2 linked regions of the Tolumonas auensis DSM 9187 genome follow. The protein of the gene in region 1 interacts with the protein of each later gene in a pairwise test. Links are inferred from orthologs where the notes say so. Each region holds a gene or a part of one and is shown in the gene's direction. Other genes may lie near its edges. The genes, in order: recJ and TOLA_RS12235.

Region 1 (3,277 bases):
AGTGATCGACAGCGGTTATCATGTCTCTTATCAGATCCCGGGCAAGATCAGCCTCAATTCCAGCGAAGAAAAACAGCGGGTGGTGTTGCAACAGCAGCAGTGGCCGGTTGCGCTGAATTTACAGGTCGTACCACGTTTTGATACGCATGCGTATCTTTACGCCCGACTGGAAAATCCATCTGCCACACCATTGTTACCTGGCGAGTGGTTACTGCAGCGGGATGGCGTCAGAGTGGGCAAGGTGGATCAGCCATTACTGGCACCGAAAGATCAGATCGCCATGGGCTTTGGTGCTGATGATGCCGTTAAGCTTGAGTGGCAGACACTGAAAGATGAAGCCGGCCAATCCGGTGTGCTGAATAAACAGCAGACCCTGCAGCGTCACTATCAGCTGCAAGTTACTAACGGCCACAATAAGCCAATGACACTGACTGTGCTGGATAGCTGGCCTGTTTCCAAACAGCAGGATATCAAGGTGTCTGTGCTGGAAGGCACCGTTGCGCCGAAAGAACAGAACGTTGATCAGGAAGCGGGTATTCAGCGCTGGGAACTGCCTTTACCGGCAGGGAAAGCAGTGACTCTGGATACCGGTTATCAGGTGGCTTATCCGCAGGATAAGGAAATCGGTAATCTCTGATCTTGCTAATCGCTTATCAGCGGGCTAACGTGCTCGCTGATATAGCCTTCGATTGATCTGACAAATAATTCATGATGACTTTTAAGCTTCGCCGTCGCCCGCAGGTAGACGACTCATTTTTACCTGCGGATATTCCCGCCCGTTTACGCCAGATTTATGCCAGCCGCGGTATAAAACATGCCGATGAATTAAATCGCTCTGCCAGCAGTTTGCTGTCTCCGCAGGGGCTGAAAGGGTTGCCGCAGGCGTTAGAATTGCTGACCGACGCTTTGCAGCAGCAACGACGGATTGTCATTGTGGGCGATTTTGACTGCGATGGTGCGACCAGTACTGCGCTGATGATGCTGGCATTACGTGCGATGGGCGCACAGCAGGTCGCGTATCTGGTGCCAAACCGGTTTGAGTATGGCTATGGCTTGAGCCCGGAAATCGTCATGCTGGCGGCACAGCAAAAAGCAGAGTTATTGATCACGGTTGATAATGGCATCTCCAGTATTGCCGGTGTGGAAACTGCCCGTCAGCAGGGTATGAAAGTACTGATTACCGATCACCATTTACCCGGTGCGGAGCTGCCGCAGGCGGATGCGATTGTTAACCCGAATCAGCTGGGCTGTCAGTTTGGCTCCGGTAATCTGGCCGGTGTCGGGGTCGCCTTCTATCTGATGGCCGCATTGCGCAGTCATCTGCAACAGCTGGGGTGGTTTGCGCAGCAGAACATCACGGCACCGAATGTTGCTGATTACCTCGATCTGGTTGCTCTGGGCACAGTTGCCGATGTGGTCGCACTGGATAATAACAACCGGATCCTGGTTCATCAGGGATTACAACGCATTCGCGCTGGTCGTTGCCGGGCCGGAATTAAAGCCTTATGCGACGTGGCCGGGCGCGATCTTTCCCGTCTGACCGCCAGCGATCTGGGTTTTTTCCTTGGCCCGCGGCTGAATGCCGTCGGTCGTCTGGATGACATGACGATGGGGATTGCCTGTCTGCTTTCCAATGATGATCACGTCGCACGTCATCTGGCCTCACAGATGGACTCCCTGAATCAGGAACGTAAAGTCATTGAAGGCAGTATGCAACTGGAAGCGCAGGCAACGTTATCCCGGCTGAAGTCGCTGGAAGGTGAATTACCCGCCGCTCTGGTATTGCATCAGGATGACTGGCATCAGGGCGTGGTCGGGTTAGTGGCTTCGCGCATTAAGGAGCAGTATCACCGTCCGGTATTTGCGTTTGCTGAAGCCGGAGAGGATGAACTGAAAGGCTCCGGGCGTTCCATTCCGGGCTTACACATGCGTGATGCGCTGGAACGACTGGATCAGCTGCATCCCGGATTGATCAGCAAATATGGCGGTCATGCCATGGCTGCGGGTTTGTCTTTACCGAAATCAAGTCTGGAGCCATTCCGCGAACGTTTCACTGCCTTGGTTACTGAATGGTTAGCACCGGAACAGCTGACCGGTATGGTGCTGACGGATGGCGAGCTGTTCCCGCAGGAATTTTCTCTGGAGATGGCTGAGGCGTTACGCAGTGCCGGACCGTGGGGACAAGCGTTCCCGGAACCCTGTTTTGATGGGGTGTTTCATCTGCGGCATCAGCGGCTGGTCGGCAGTAAGCACCTGAAAATGGAAGTTGAAGTGCCGAATGGACCGCGCCTGGATGCGATTGCGTTCAATGTGGATCTGGCGCGCTGGCCGGATGCTTCGGTAGGGCAGGTGCAACTGGTCTATCGCCTGGATATCAATGAATGGCGCGGGCAACGTTCTGTACAGTTGCTGGTGGAACAGGTTGTTGCTGTGTGAACTAAAAAAAAGGCCCTGCATTTGACTGCGGGGCTAAATTACCGGTTTACAAAAAAGAATCGGTTTACAAAAAAGAATCGGTTTACGAAAACAGAATGAAGGTGGCTACATTTCCATTCAGATCAGCTGCCCGGGATCCAGAGTAATGCACATCAGCGGCTTTATGGATTTGTATGACTACTACTCATAAGGTTAGTCGATCCATCCCGGTTCGTTTCTGTTTAAAGCAGTAAATTGGCTGATGCGTGGCATTGATCACATTAACCCTGTTTATTCCCCGACCTATCCGTTAAAATAACGCGTTTTTTATAAATCCTACCTGAGAGAGAATCCCTTCAATGTTTGAAGTGAATCCTGTATTGAATAAACTCAAGGAGTTGTCTGAACGGACTGAACTCCTGAGGGGGTACCTTTGACTACGACGCCAAGAAAGAGCGTCTGGAAGAAGTAAGTGCCGAACTGGAACAACCTGAAGTCTGGAATGAGCCGGAAAGGGCTCAGGCGTTAGGTAAAGAGCGATCTGCACTGGAGAGTGTTGTAGCCACTATCGATGTTCTGACCCAAGGGGCAGAAGATGTCGAGATGCTGGTTTCACTGGCAGTGGAAGGGGAAGATGAAGAAACCTTCCATGAAGCGGAAACAGAAGCAGACGCCTTAGAGAAAAAACTGGTTGATCTCGAATTCCGTCGTATGTTCTCCGGCCAGCATGATGCTTCTGATTGTTACATGGATATTCAGTCCGGTTCTGGTGGTACTGAAGCGCAGGATTGGGCCGACATGGTGCTGCGTATGTACCTGCGTTGGGGCGAAGCACATGGCTATAAACCGGAACTGATCGAAT
Region 2 (3,267 bases), 1.6 Mb from region 1 along the record:
GATTGCGCCAGGCATCCCAGCACGCGCCCGGGGCCGACTTGGCACGGGCATTTCAACCACCACGGAGATCACAACATGAGCACGCATTTTTCTGGAGAAGGCAACATCGGCTCGCCGCCCGAGTACCGCGAGTTCCCGAATGGCAACGACGAACCCAGTCGCCTGCTGCGCCTGAACGTCTATTTCGACAACCCGGTGCCCAAGAAGGACGGCACCTTCGAGGACCGTGGTGGCTTCTGGGCGCCGGTCGAAATCTGGCACCGCGATGCCGAGCACTGGAAGGATCTGTACCAGAAAGGCATGCGCGTTCTGGTCATCGGCCGCATGGAGCGCGAACCCTGGGAGGACAAGGATGAGAAGCCGCGCGAGACCTGGCAGATCAATGCGCGCAGCGTCGGCATCCTGCCGTACCGGATCGAGTCGGTCACGCTCAGCCCGAAGCCGGCATCAGCGGAGCAGCCGCCACCGTCGGAGTAGGCGCATCTCCAGGGGCGAGCCTACCGAGGCTCGCTCCGTCTTCCTGTCTTCGGGAAGCGAGGTTCCACCAACATCCACCGCGTTTTCGCGCGCCCAGCGCAAGAAGCTCCAGTACACATCAACACTTCGCACGCCCAACGCCCCCGGTCGGATATGCCGCCGTTTCCGTGATCAAAGCGGGTGCCTGCACATTCCTCTTGTTTGCGGTGAGGTTCGCAACATCCAGACATGCTGCTGCCCAGATACATCGGCAATGTGATTTGGATGGACAGGCATGCGGCTATTTCTCTGCGAAAAACCTTCGCAAGGCAAGGACATCGGGCGCCTGTTGGGCGCAAGGCAGCGCGGCAATGGTTGCCTCAACGGCCCCGGCGTCGTCGTGACGTGGTGCATTGGCCACCTTGTCGAAGCCGCGCCGCCGGAAGCCTATGACGAACAGCTCAAGCGCTGGACGATCGAGCAACTTCCCATTATTCCCCAGCACTGGCGGGTTGAGGTCAAACCCAAGACCGCAGCGCAATTCAAGGTCGTCAAAGACCTTCTGAGCAAGGCGACCGAACTGGTCATCGCCACCGACGCCGATCGCGAAGGCGAACTGATTGCGCGCGAGATCATCGATCTCTGTGGCTATCGCGGCCCCATTCAACGGCTGTGGTTGTCAGCACTGAACGACGCCTCGATCCATGCCGCGCTCGGCAAGCTGAAGCCTTCGGGCGACACGCTGCCCATGTATCACTCGGCGCTGGCGCGCTCCAGAGCGGACTGGCTGGTGGGGATGAACCTGAGCCGCCTGTTCACCCTCCTGGGGCGCCGGGCCGGCTATGACGGCGTGCTGTCGGTCGGACGCGTGCAGACCCCCACGCTCAGACTGGTGGTCGATCGCGATCGTGAAATCGCGGCCTTCGTCTCCGTCCCGTTCTGGTCCATCGAAGTGGCGCTGTCCTGCACAGGCCAGACATTCACCGCGCAGTGGCTGCCGCCATCGGCCAGTACCGACGATGCAGGCCGTTGCCTGCAGGAGCCTGTTGCGCAGCAGGCGGTGCAGCGCATCCGCGCCGCTGGCGCTGCTCAGATGGTATCGGTCGAGACCGAACGCATGCGCGAAGGCGCGCCATTGCCGTTTGATCTCGGCACCTTGCAGGAAGTGTGTTCCAAGCAGTTCGGCCTCGATGTCCAGGAGACGCTAGAGATCGCCCAATCCCTGTACGAGACGCACAAGGCCACCACCTATCCACGTAGCGACTCCGGCTATCTTCCCGAAAGCATGCATGCCGAAGCGCCCACGGTGCTCGACAGTCTGCTCAAGACCGATCCGAGCCTGCGCCCGATCATCGACCAGCTCGACCGCACCCAGCACTCGCGCGCCTGGAACGACGCCAAGGTATCGGCCCACCACGGCATCATCCCCACGCTCGAACCCGCCAACCTGTCGGCGATGAGCGAGAAGGAACTGGCCGCCTACCGCCTGATCCGCGCCCACTACCTGGCGCAATTTCTTCCGCCGCACGAGTTCGACCGCACGACAGCAAGGTTCTCTTGCGGCGACCAGACATTGCAGGCCGTGGGCAAGCACGTAGTCGTGCCGGGTTGGCGCCTGGTACTGGCCGAGCCGCAACCCGACGATGCCGGCGATGACGCCGCACCCCGCAGCCAGGTGCTGCCAGCGCTACACCAAGGGCTGGCGTGCCAGGTGGCTGGGGTCGATCTGAAGGCGCTCAAGACGCTGCCGCCGCGCCCGTACACCCAAGGTGAGTTGGTCAAGGCGATGAAAAGCGTCGCCAAACTGGTGTCAGACCCACGCCTGAAACAGAAGCTGAAAGATTCCGTGGGCATCGGCACCGAAGCGACCCGCGCCAATATCATCGGCGGCCTGCTGAACCGTGGCTACCTGATCAAGAAAGGACGGGCCATCCGCGCCTCGGATGCCGCCTTCACGCTCATCGACACCGTGCCCGCCGCGATCGCCGATCCCGGCACAACCGCGGTGTGGGAACAGGCGCTCGACATGATCGAAACCGGACAGCTCGCGCTCGATACCTTCATCGACAAGCAGGCGGCCTGGGTCACGCAGTTGATTGCGCAGTACCGTGGCACCTCGCTGTCCATCAAGATTCCCGAGGGGCCAGCATGCCCGCAGTGTGGCGGTGCCACGCGCCAGCGCAGCGGCAAGAGCGGTCCATTCTGGTCCTGCGCGAAATACCCCGACTGCAAGGGAACGCTGCCCATCGAATCGGGCAAGCGTGCCGCGCCGCGCAAGCGCCGCGGTGGCCCGAAGGCCTCCTGAAAGACAGAGAACCCGTCGTCGCGTTGACCACCCCCGGCAACGTGACCACCGCCCCGCAGCCCTGCGAGGCTCCCAGCACGCGATACCTTCTGTTGCGGTGTGCGCGCCCCTTGCGAGGGGCGAGAAGGCCTTTTTTCCTCGAATCACGCACCGCGTATTCCCTCGATCAGTAACAGTCCCGCCCGCTGCGAAGGGTCTCCTGATGCCTTGCCTGCCATGGGGGTCGAGGCATCAGGAGACCCTTCAGGGTTGGCGGTATTCGACACCGGCGCCCACCGGTGAAAAGAACGGGCTCCCTTTGTGCGCGGATGTGCGCCAGACGATGCCGGCCCCAACCACGACAAGGGCCGGGTGAATGCTGAGACAGCGAACGGTTCCACCGACGACCGCAACCTGAACCAGTACACGGGTGGTTTCCTCCTCCAAGCCGAAGGCGCCCAGCCTTCGGCGTGTTTTCTCCTGCGCATCCGCCATGACGACCCGGCAATTCCGCCTCGGTCACACGA

Evidence for each region.
Region 2: the proteins of recJ (region 1) and TOLA_RS12235 interact in binary tests that used the Escherichia coli proteins (3 or more experiments, as listed by UniProt). The link is inferred for Tolumonas auensis DSM 9187 from one-to-one orthologs.

Annotation. Positions count from the first base shown.
Region 1 is NC_012691.1:1,055,179-1,058,455, forward strand. The notes cover bases 119-3,073. They hold recJ (single-stranded-DNA-specific exonuclease RecJ), read left to right. Parts: upstream 119-711; coding sequence 712-2,436; downstream 2,437-3,073. Other genes in these bases: TOLA_RS05005 (DUF4139 domain-containing protein), read left to right, coding at 119-637. Outside these bases: more of TOLA_RS05005, read left to right, coding at 1-118. UniProt on the Escherichia coli protein: Single-stranded-DNA-specific exonuclease.
Region 2 is NC_012691.1:2,629,252-2,632,518, forward strand. The notes cover bases 312-3,256. They hold TOLA_RS12235 (DNA topoisomerase III), read left to right. Parts: upstream 312-751; coding sequence 752-2,761; downstream 2,762-3,256. Other genes in these bases: TOLA_RS12230 (single-stranded DNA-binding protein), read left to right, coding at 312-477; TOLA_RS16850 (hypothetical protein), read left to right, coding at 3,113-3,256. In the rest of the region: TOLA_RS12225 (DUF3158 family protein), read left to right, coding at 1-2; more of TOLA_RS12230, read left to right, coding at 76-311; more of TOLA_RS16850, read left to right, coding at 3,257-3,267.